2 linked regions of the Allobranchiibius huperziae genome follow. The main gene of each other region encodes a partner of the protein of the gene in region 2 in a complex. Links are inferred from orthologs where the notes say so. Each region holds a gene or a part of one and is shown on either strand. Other genes may lie near its edges.

Region 1 (5,870 bases), 520 kb from region 2 along the record:
CCGGTCGGCCCAGTGCAGGTCCTCCACCATCACCGTGATCGGTCCTTGCGCCGCGAGGGTCTCCAGGGAGGCGTGCACCGCGTCGTACAGGACGCCGGGCCCGGCGTCGGCCTGACCGGCGTCCGCGGCGTCGTACCCCGGCAGCAACGATCCGAGCAGCGGCCGCCGGGCGACGAGCTCGTCCACCAGGTCCGGTGCGGCCTGGTGGAGCCGGCCCCACATCTCCGACCAGGGCAGGTAGGGCGCGCTGCTCTCGCCGAGGTCGAGGCAGTGACCGATCAGGACCCGGTCGGTGGTCGCGGCGGCCAGTTCGCGCAGCAGCCGGGTCTTGCCGACCCCCGCATCGCCGCCGAGCAGCGTGATGCCGGGTGCCGCGAGCAACTCGCGCAACTCACGGTCCCGGCCCACGAACGGTCCGACGACGACGGGCATGCCGCCATTGTGCTGCGTACTCACGCGTGCCGGGCGGACCCTCGCACGACCGGCTCGGTGTGGGAGTCCAGCAGGCTGAGCAACGCGTGGAACCCGCGCTTCCAGCCTTCGGAGGTACGCCGTGCGGCGGCGTACTCCTGCGTGAGGCGCTCGCGGTGCTGCTGGTCGATGGTGTGGGCGACGTCGGCGGTGATGGGGTACATGGCGATTCCTGACGGTTGGCGGTGACTGACAACCTCGAGACTGCTCATCTGAGGTAGTGCGCCACATCGGGCGATTGCCCTATCTCCTGCGCCGAATGTCTTAGACCCGTCGGTAGAGTCGGCGGCACGGTTTCGCCCGCCCTGTCCGGCCCAGCCCCGCAATGTCCAGGAGTCCTCCACCCCGTGTTCGTCAAGAGCCTCACCCTGAAGGGCTTCAAGTCCTTCGCCTCGGCGACCTCGATGCGCCTGGAGCCCGGGATCACCTGCATCGTCGGGCCCAACGGCTCCGGCAAGTCCAACGTCGTCGACGCGCTCGCGTGGGTGATGGGCGAGCAGGGCGCGAAGACCCTGCGCGGCGGGAAGATGGAGGACGTCATCTTCGCCGGTACGCCGGGGCGTCCCGCGCTCGGTCGCGCGGAGGTCACCCTCACCATCGACAACACCGACGGCGCCCTGCCGATCGACTACACCGAGGTGACGATCAGCCGCACCATGTTCCGCAGCGGCGGGTCGGAGTACGCGATCAACGGCACCAACTGTCGGCTGCTGGACGTGCAGGAGCTGCTGTCCGACTCCGGCATCGGCCGGGAGATGCATGTCATCGTGGGCCAGGGTCAGCTCGACGCCGTGCTGCGTGCGACGCCGGAGGAGCGCCGCGGCTTCATCGAGGAGGCCGCCGGCGTCCTGAAGCACCGCAAGCGCAAGGAACGCGCGTTGCGCAAGCTGGAGACGATGGAAGCCAACCTGCACCGGGTCGGCGACCTCACCACCGAGATCCGGCGCCAGCTCGGACCGCTCGGCCGGCAGGCCGAGACCGCCCGCAAGGCCGCCACCATCCAGGCCGACGTACGCGACGCCCGGCTGCGGCTGCTGGCCGACGACCTGGTGCAGCTGACGAGCGCCCTGGAGCAGGACATCGCCGACGAGGAGGCCATGCTCGCCCGTCAGCGGCGGGCCCAGGCCGCTCTCGACGGCGGAGAGGCCCGACTGGCGCAGGTCGAGGAGCAGGCCCGCGCAGCGGCGCCCGCGCTCACGACCGCGCAGGAGCAGTGGTTCGGCCTGTCGTCGCTGGCCGAGCGCATCCGGGCGACGGAGACGCTCGCGGCGCAACGGGTCCGGCTCCTGGCCGAGGCCGAGGAGCACGAGCAGGGCAGCACCGGGCGCGACCCGGAGCAGCTGCGCGCCCAGGCCGCCAAGGAGCGCGCCCGACACGAGGATCTGCTGGCGCAGGTGAGCGCGGCCGACGAGGCGCTCGCAGCCGCCGTCGCGCGCCGGGAGGCCGCCGAGGGCGCCCACCAGGACGAGCAGCAACGCGTCGCCCGGCTGCTGCGTGCCGCCGCGGACCGCCGTGAAGGCCTGGCCAAACTCGAGGGTCAGGTGGCTGCCCGGCGCAGCCGCATCGAGGCGGCGCAGGCGGAGATCGGCCGGCTGGAGGCCGGCGCCGAGGAGATCGAACTGCGCGCGACGCGGGCCGAGCGCGAGTTCGCCGCGCTGGAGTCCGGACTCGCCGAGGACGAAGAGGGCGAGCAGGGTCTGGACGCACAGCACGAGCGTGCCGAGGCGGAGCTCGCGCAGGCGCAGGCGGCGCTGGACGAGGCGACCCAGGACGAGCGGACCGCCGAGCAGGAGCGCTCCGGGCTGCACTCGCGACTGGAGGCGCTCGAGCTCGGGCTGCGGCGCGGTGACGGTGCCGCGCATCTGCTCTCGTGGGGTGAGCAGCACGGTGTCCGCGGGTCCGTCGCGTCCCTGGTCCAGGTCGAATCAGGGCGCGAGGTCGCTGTCGCCGCGGCGCTGGGCTGGGCTGCCGACGCCGTGGTCGTGGCCGACCACGAGGAGGCGGCCGCCGCGCTGCAGGAGTTGCGCGAGGCGGACGCCGGCCGCGCAGGGATCCTCGTGGCGCATTCGACCAACGACCGCTGGCGGATGGGGGAGAGCGGGCCCGACACCTCGTGGGCGTGCGACGTCGTCTCCGCACCGGACGAGCTGCGCCCGGTCGTCGATCAGCTGCTCGCAGGGGTGCTGCTGGTGGAGGACCCCGCAGCGGCCGCCGCCATGGTGGCCCGTGACTCCAAGGTCATCGCCGTCACCCGCGACGGCGACGTGTTCGCCGCCGATTTCGTGCGCGGCGGCTCGGCGGCCGCGCCCAGCACCCTGGAGATCCAGGCCGCGGTCGATGACACGAAGGAGCGGATGTCGCAGGCCGCGTCTCGCGGGGAGCGTGCACGCTTCGCCGCACAGGAGGCCCGCGCCCAGGTCGAGCAGCTCCGCGAGCAGGTCGACGCGGCCCTGGAGCGGCTGGGGGAGTCCGACGCCCGGATGGCCGCCGTGGCCGAGCAGCTGGGGCAGCTCGGCCAGACGCTGCGCTCGGCACGCAGCGAGCGCGAGCGTGGCGAGCGGTCGCTGGCCGCTGCACGGGAGTCGTTGGGCAGCAACGAGACCGAGCTGCAGGAGTTGCAGGAGCGGCTCGAGGCGGCGCACGCGGATCCGGGCGCGGAAGAGCCGGACGCCGACGACCAGCCCCGGCTCGCGGCCGAGGCGGCCGCCGCCCGGTCGGCGGAGACGGAGCACCGCCTCACGCTGCGCAGCCGGCAGGAGCAGGCCCGCGCGCTGGAGGGCCGGGCCGACGCCCTGGAGGCCACCGCACGCTCGGAGGTCGAAGCGCGCCGCAAGGCGCAGGAACGCCGCGAACGCCGCCGCCACGAGGCGTTGGTCGCCGCACAGGTGCGCGACGACGCCGGGCATCTGGCGCAGCGCACCGTCGAGGCGTTGGCCGTTGCCCAGGTGCGGCGCGACGAGGCACAGCAGCGACGTACGACGCTCGAGGAGGCCGTGCGCGCGGCACGCGAGGTGGTGACGGCAGCCGCCCAGGAGGTGCGCGAGCTGACCGACTCGGTGCACCGTGACGAGCTGGCCCGTGCCGAGCAGCGGCTCAAGGTGGAAGCCATGCAGACGCGCGCGGTCGAGGAGCACGGCATCGCCCCCGAGGCGCTCGTCGAGGAGTTCGGCCCGCACCTGCTGATCCCGCACGTGCCCGGTCCGGACGACGCACCCGACGACGCGCCCGAGCCCGTCGCGTTCGTGCGCGAGCACCAGGAGAAGCGGCTGCGGTCGGCGGAGCGCAAGCTGGCCCAGCTCGGCCGGGTCAACCCGCTGGCGCTGGAGGAGTTCGCGGCGCTGGAGGAGCGGCACACCTTCCTGACCACCCAGCTGGACGACCTCACCCGGTCCAAGAAGGACCTGCTCGACATCGTCCGCGAGGTCGACGAGCGCGTGGAGCGGGTCTTCGCCGAGGCGTTCGCCGATACGGCACGCGAGTTCGAGGGCGTCTTCGACCGGCTCTTCCCCGGCGGTGAAGGGCGCCTGACGCTGACCGAACCGGGCGACATGCTCACCACGGGCATCGAGGTCGAGGCCCGTCCGCCCGGCAAGAAGATCAAGCGGTTGTCGCTGCTCTCCGGTGGCGAGCGGTCGCTGGTGGCGGTGGCGCTGCTGGTGTCGATCTTCAAGGCGCGGCCGAGCCCGTTCTACATCATGGACGAGGTCGAGGCCGCTCTGGACGACGCCAACCTGGGGCGCCTGATCACCCTCTTCCAGGAGCTGCGCGACTCCAGCCAGCTCATTGTGATCACCCACCAGAAGCGCACCATGGAGGTCGCCGACGCGCTGTACGGCGTGTCGATGCGCGGCGACGGCATCACCACCGTCGTCTCGCAACGGCTGCGGGACGTCGCGCCGGAGGCGATGGGCGCTCCGGCCCCCGCGCGGAAGACGGAAGAGGAGCTCACGCCCGCGCGCTGACGCGCGCTTGCGCCGGGATCAGTCGACGAGCGCGGCGTACACCAGCTGGCGCAGCTCGGTGCGCAGCGGATAGCCGTTCGAGGGCATCTGCTGGGTCATGAAGACGGTGGTGAGGTCCTCGGCGGGGTCGACCCAGAAGACCGTCGACGCCATGCCGCCCCAGCCGTATTCGCCCGGCGACGTCGGGTAACCGGCTGCCGTCGGGTCCAGCATCACGCTGAAGCCCAGGCCGAAACCCACTCCGTTGAACGGCGTCTCGGCGTAGAGCGGGATGCCGAAGGAACCCAGGTCGGCGCCGCCCGGTAGGTGGTTGGTGGCCATGAAGTCGACCGTCCGGTTGCCGAGGAGGCGCACGCCGTCCAGCTCACCGCGCCCGAGCAGCATCCGGGCGAAGCGGGTGTAGTCGTCCATGGACGAGACCAGCCCGCCGCCGCCGGACAGGTAGGTCGGCGGTTTCAGCGCCGCGGCCCCGAGCGCGTCCAGCGGCGTCGGGGCGCTGCCGCCGGCCCCGTGGTACAGCGTCGCGAGCCGGTCGGCGTCCACCGCGTGGAACGCGGTCTCGTCCATCGCGAGCGGCTCGAAGATCTCGGTGCGGAAGAACTCGTCCAGTGATGTCCCGGACACGACCTCGACCACCCGCCCCAGCACGTCGGTGGCGACCGAGTAGTTCCAGCTGGTGCCGGGGTCGAAGCGCAGCGGGAACGCGCCCATCGCATCGGTGGCCTCGGCCAGGTCCATGCCGGCGGGCACGCCGATCTCGAAACCGGCCGTGCGCATCACCTCATCGGTCGGGTGCACCCGCAGGAAGCCGTATGTCAGCCCTGCCGTGTGGGTGAGCAGATGGCGCACCCGCATCGGACCGGCGGCGGGCCGGGTGACTGCGGCAGCAGCCTGGCCGCCGACGTAGACCCGCTGATCGGCGTATGCCGGGAGGTAGGCGGCGACCGGGTCGTCCAGGCGCAGCAGGCCCCGCTCGACCAGCATCATCGCCGCCACGGAGGTGACCGGCTTGGTCATCGAGTAGATCCGGTAGAGCGTGTCGGCCGTGGTGGGCGAGCTGCTCGCGATGTCGCGCATCCCGCCGTACGCCGAGTAGGCGACCTCCCCGTGTCGCACGACCTGCACGTGGTAACAGGGCAGATGGCCCCGGTCGACGTACCCCTGCAGGTGCTCGTCGAGACGGCTGAGGCGGCTCGCGTCGAAGCCGGCGGCGGCGGACCTGTAGTGATCTTGGACACCCATGGGGCACATCGTGGCACCCGCCCTCGCGGGAAACCGCCGCGGGCGGCTCTGCGCACAGTGACCGCGCGTGTCGGTAATAGGGAACTCACAGCCGCAACCCGCAGAATAGAGGGCATGTTGTGGCTCGTGGGTGCCCTGTTGCTCTGTCTCGTCCTCGCCGGCGTCGTCGTCGGCCTCGTTGCCGTCCCCGCCCGC
Region 2 (4,696 bases):
CGACCGAGCTCGTCGTTCATCGTGGAGATGACGCCGGTGGGCTTGTTGAACGCCAGGTAGACCTTGCTGGAGTCCAGCTGCACCCGCTCGCCGTCCACGTGGATGATCTGGCGGTCCGGATCGACCCGGATGCCCAGCTCGGTGACCCGGTGTCCGTCGACCTCTACCCGGCCGGCGGCGATCAACTCCTCGCAGACCCGGCGGCTGCCGACGCCCGCGGTGGCCAGCACCTTCTGCAGGCGTTCACCGCTCGGAACGTGTTGATCGACGGGGGTCTTCGGCTTCTCGCGCGGCGGCGTGACCTGCCGGGCGGGTCGCTTGGCGGTGCGGCCGGGTGAGGGACGGCCCTTGCGATGCGACGATCCGCCGCTCTTGCCGGCGTCGGAGGAGGAACTTCGTGGGGTGCTCATGCGGGGTCCTCGCGAAGTATTCGGCGGAGCGCAGCGGGGGAGAAACTTCGTGGGGTGCTCATGCATGTCCTTCTTGGATCAGTTCTTCGATGACGTCGGCGTCGGGGAGGTAGGGCGCGAGGGCGGGCAACTCCTCCAGGGAGGTGAGACCGAGGCGCTGCAGGAAGTACGGCGTGGTGCCGTAGAGACCGGCACCGCCCTCCTCCGACTCGCCGATCTGGGCGATGAGCCCGCGGGTGAGCAGGGTGCGGACGACTCCGTCGACGTTGACCCCGCGTACGGCGCTGACGCGCGAACGGGAGATCGGCTGACGATAGGCGATCACGGCCAGGGTCTCCAATGACGCCTGCGTGAGCTTGGCCTGCTGGCCGCCCATGAGGAAGCGCTCGACCACCGGCGCGTAGTCGGCGCGGCTGTAGACGCGCCAGCCCCCGTTGATGCAACGGAGGGTGAAACCCCGGCTCTGCGCGGCGTACCCGGACTCCAACCGCTCCAGCACCTCGCGGATCTCCTCCACGGGAAGATGCAGTCCGTCGGCCAGCTCGTCCTCGGTCAAAGGCTGGTCCACGACCATCAGCACCGCCTCGACGGCGCCGGCGACCCCGCCCGGCAGCTCGCCCAGGTCCAGTTTCAGCTGCGCCTCGGCGTCCGGGACGTCGGGCTCCTGGACGTCGGGTGTGGCCATCTCGGGCTCCTGCTCACTCATCGTGCTCGTCGCCCTCTCCGGTCGGTTCGTCGAATTCGTCACTCACGTCCACCTCGCCGGTGCCCGTCCAACGCACCCGCAGCTCGCCCAGCGACTCGGGCTGGTCGAACGCGACGGCCGCTTCCTTGAACAGCTCCAGCAGGGCCAGGAACCGCGCCACGATCACGAGGGTCGAGTCCGCGTCGGCGACCAGTTCCGCAAACCCGAGCGTATGCCGTTCGCGCAGCATCGCCGACACGATGACGGCCTGCTCGCGCACGTTGACGGTGGGCGCGTGCAGGTGCGTGAGGCCGACGGTGGGCTCCGGACGCGGCGTCATCGCGCGCGCCGCGATACGTGCCAGCTGCTCGGGGCCCACGCCCATCACCAGCTCCGGCAGCAGCGCGGCGAACCGCTCCTCCAGACCCGCCTGGCGGGCCGTGATCCGCCCGGCGGTGGCCATCCGGTCGGCGAAGAACGCAGCGACATCCTTGAACGCGCGGTACTGCAGCAACCGCGCGAAGAGCAGGTCGCGCGCCTCGATGAGCGCGAGGTCCTCCTCGTCCTCGGCCGTGCCGCCGGGCAGCAGCCGCGAGGCCTTGAGGTCCAGCAGGGTCGCCGCGATGAGCAGGAACTCCGAGGCCTGGTCCAGATCCCACTCGGCCGCGCCGTCCTCGCGCACGGCCCGGATGTGGGCCACGAACTCGTCGGTGACCTGGGCCAGCGCGATCTCGGTGACGTCCAGCTGGTGCTTGGAGATCAGCCCCAGCAGCAGGTCGAACGGGCCTGAGAACACGTCGAGGTGCACCTCGAACGGTGTGCTCGCGGTCCGCCGGGTGAGGACCCCGCCCGGGGCCTGCGGCTGCCCGTTCCGCTCGGGAGCGACGGACCGAGGGGGCTCGGGAGGCGCAACGGGCCCAGTGGGCCCAGCAGGTCCGGTCGCGTCTGCGCCGGTCACGTCAGGCAGCGGCGCCGCGAGAGATGAGCTCGCGGGCCAACTGCCGGTAGGCCTCCGCGGCACCATGACCGGAGGCGTACCTGGTGATGGGCTCGGCGGCGAGGCTCGCGTCGGGGAACTTCACGGTGCGGTTGATCGCCGTGTGCAGCACGTCCTCGCCGAAGTGGTCGACCACGGAGCGCACCACGTCGCGGCTGTGCAGGGTCCGACCGTCGTACATCGTGGCGAGGATGCCGTCCAGGCGCAGGCTGGGGTTGAGCCGGTCGGTGACCTTGTCGATGGTCTCGATCAGCAGCGCCACCCCGCGCATCGCGAAGAACTCGCACTCCAGCGGGATGAGGACGCCGTGCGACGCGGTCAGCGCGTTGACGGTCAGCAGACCGAGTGAGGGCTGGCAGTCGATCAGGATGACGTCGTACTCGTCGGCGACGGGCCGCAGCACGCGGGAGAGCACCATCTCGCGGGCCACCTCACCGACCAGCTGCACCTCGGCGGCGGACAGGTCGATGTTGGCCGGCAGGACGTCCAGGCCGGGGGTGGTCGTCTGCTGGATGACGTCGTGCACGTCGTGACCACGCTCGACCAGCAGGTTGTAGACGGTGACGTCCAACTCGTTTGCACGCACCCCGAGGCCCACGCTGAGGGCGCCCTGCGGGTCGAAATCGACCAGGAGCACCTTGCGGCCGTATTCGGCCAGGGCGGCGCCCAGGTTGATGGTCGAGGTGGTCTTGCCGACCCCGCCCTTCTGGTTGCACATGGCGATGATGCGGGCCGGCCCATGCGCGGACAACGGGCGCGGGGCCGGGAAGGTCGGAAGGGGGCGGCCGGTCGGGCCCACCTTGTCTGTCGAACTCACGGCTGATCTGTGCTCTTCCGGGTAGGGCGTCGTACGGCTCGCGCCGATCGCGGTTCAACCTAACGCATGCCGCACCCACTGGTGCCGCCCGTCGCCGGTCGTCACCGTGCGCGGGGGTGGGCAGCGGCGAACACCTCCCGCAGCTGCTGCACCGAGACCATCGTGTAGATCTGCGTCGTGGTCACCGAGGCGTGGCCGAGCAGCTCCTGCACCACCCGCACGTCGGCGCCGCCCTCGAGCAGGTGCGTGGCGAAGGAGTGCCGCAGCGTGTGGGGGCTGATGTGCCCGCTCAGATCGGCGCGTTCGGCGCTGGCCTGCACGATGTTCCACACCGACTGGCGCGAGAGTCGGGTGCCGCGCTGCCCCACGAAGAGCGCGGGGGTGCCCTTTCCCGTCGCGACCAGCGCGGGACGTCCGCGCACCAGGTACGCCGTGAGCGCGTCCTTGGCGTAGCCGCCCAGCGGGATGATCCGTTCCTTGCTGCCCTTGCCGAAGACCCGCACCGCGTCGGTGTCCAACTCCAGGTCGTCCACGTCCAGTCCGGTGGCCTCGCTCACCCTGGCGCCGACGCCGTACAGCAGCTCCAGCAGTGCGCGGTCGCGCAGCGAGGCGGGGGTGTCGCCCACCGAGGCCGCCGCGAGCAGGCGTTCGACCTGGTCCAGCGGGATGGCCTTGGGAAGCCGCCGCGGCGGACGCGGCGGAGCCACCGCGGCGGCCGCGTCGGCGACGGTGTCCCCTTCCAGGGTCAGGAACCGGTGGAATCCGCGCACGGCCACCAGATTGCGTGCCGCGGACGACGCGGCCAGCGCCGGATGCTCGGCGGTGCCCTCGCGCAGGGTGGCGGAGTATTCCGCCACATCCGCCTCGGCGATCGCGGCGGGATCGGTGATGCCTCGGGCGGTGAGGTAGGCGACGTACCGGCGCAGATCCCGTTCGTACGCGCTCAGTGTGTGCTGGGAGACCCCGCGCTCGACCCGCAGGTGGTCCAGCCACCCGCGCACCGCCCGCTCGACCGCACCCGTCACGGTGCACCATTCAAGGTCATCCCGACCACGGCTCACGGCAGGCCGCGCCGCGATCGCGGCGCCGATGTCACCCGGCGATGGACGCCGGTCGGGCGTGCGAGCTGCTCGCGGCCTCCGCCGCGTTCTCCCGGGCGGCGGACGCCGACCGCCGGGTCAGCTGGTCGTAGATGGGTGCGCACCGCAGCGCCATGGCCACCAGCATCGCGATGGCGCACGCGCCCAGCATCGGGGCGAGCTGCGAGGTGGACCCGGTCATCTCCGTGGCGAGCACGATCCCGGTGACCGGCGCGCGCACCGTGGACGTGAAGAACGCCGCCATGCCGATCAGCGCGAGCCCGGCGGGCGCGAGCGTCGCGTGCGGCGCGACCGCGTGGCCGAGGAGCCCCACGAGCAGGCCGAGCTGCGAACCGAGCACCAGCATGGGCGCGAACAGACCACCCGGAGTCGCCGCGGCGTACGAGACGACACCCAGCGCGAATCGCACGGTGATCAGGCCGAGCACCGCGAGGACGGCTCCGTGGCCGAGCAGCGCTCGCTGGGTCAGGTTGTCGCCACCGCCCACCAGCGGGGTGGCCCACCAGCCGATCGCCCCCACTGCCGCACCGACGGCGAGGGCTCTCGCGACGACGGGGACGCGGCTGCGGTCCGCGATGCGCAGCCCTGCCATGACGGCGCCGTTGTAGGCCACGCCCAGCAAGCCGGCGGCCACCCCGAGTGTGACCACCGACGGTGCCTGGGCGAGGGTGGGCTCGCCGAGCGCAG

What was found. The genes of interacting proteins can lie anywhere in the genome.
Region 1: the proteins of HNR15_RS07690 (region 2) and smc are in contact, whole or in part, in a crystal structure (PDB 3ZGX), measured with the Bacillus subtilis proteins. The link is inferred for Allobranchiibius huperziae from one-to-one orthologs.

The regions. Positions count from the first base shown.
Region 1 is NZ_JACCFW010000001.1:1,091,573-1,097,442, forward strand. Bases 502-4,633 are described here. They hold smc (chromosome segregation protein SMC), read left to right. Parts: upstream 502-818; coding sequence 819-4,433; downstream 4,434-4,633. Other genes in these bases: HNR15_RS05200 (hypothetical protein), read right to left, coding at 502-635; HNR15_RS05210 (serine hydrolase domain-containing protein), read right to left, coding at 4,452-4,633. In the rest of the region: HNR15_RS05195 (helix-turn-helix transcriptional regulator), read right to left, coding at 1-432; more of HNR15_RS05200, read right to left, coding at 453-501; more of HNR15_RS05210, read right to left, coding at 4,634-5,675; HNR15_RS05215 (hypothetical protein), read left to right, coding at 5,790-5,870. UniProt on the Bacillus subtilis protein: Required for chromosome condensation and partitioning.
Region 2 is NZ_JACCFW010000001.1:1,613,376-1,618,071, reverse strand. The notes cover bases 1-2,958. They hold HNR15_RS07690 (segregation and condensation protein A), read right to left. Parts: upstream 1,892-2,958; coding sequence 1,109-1,891; downstream 1-1,108. Other genes in these bases: HNR15_RS07685 (ParA family protein), read right to left, coding at 2,055-2,909; scpB (SMC-Scp complex subunit ScpB), read right to left, coding at 469-1,116; HNR15_RS18205 (pseudouridine synthase), read right to left, coding at 1-410. Also shown: site-specific tyrosine recombinase XerD, read right to left, coding at 3,011-3,934; HNR15_RS07675 (ClC family H(+)/Cl(-) exchange transporter), read right to left, coding at 4,002-4,696. UniProt on the Bacillus subtilis protein: Participates in chromosomal partition during cell division. May act via the formation of a condensin-like complex containing Smc and ScpB that pull DNA away from mid-cell into both cell halves.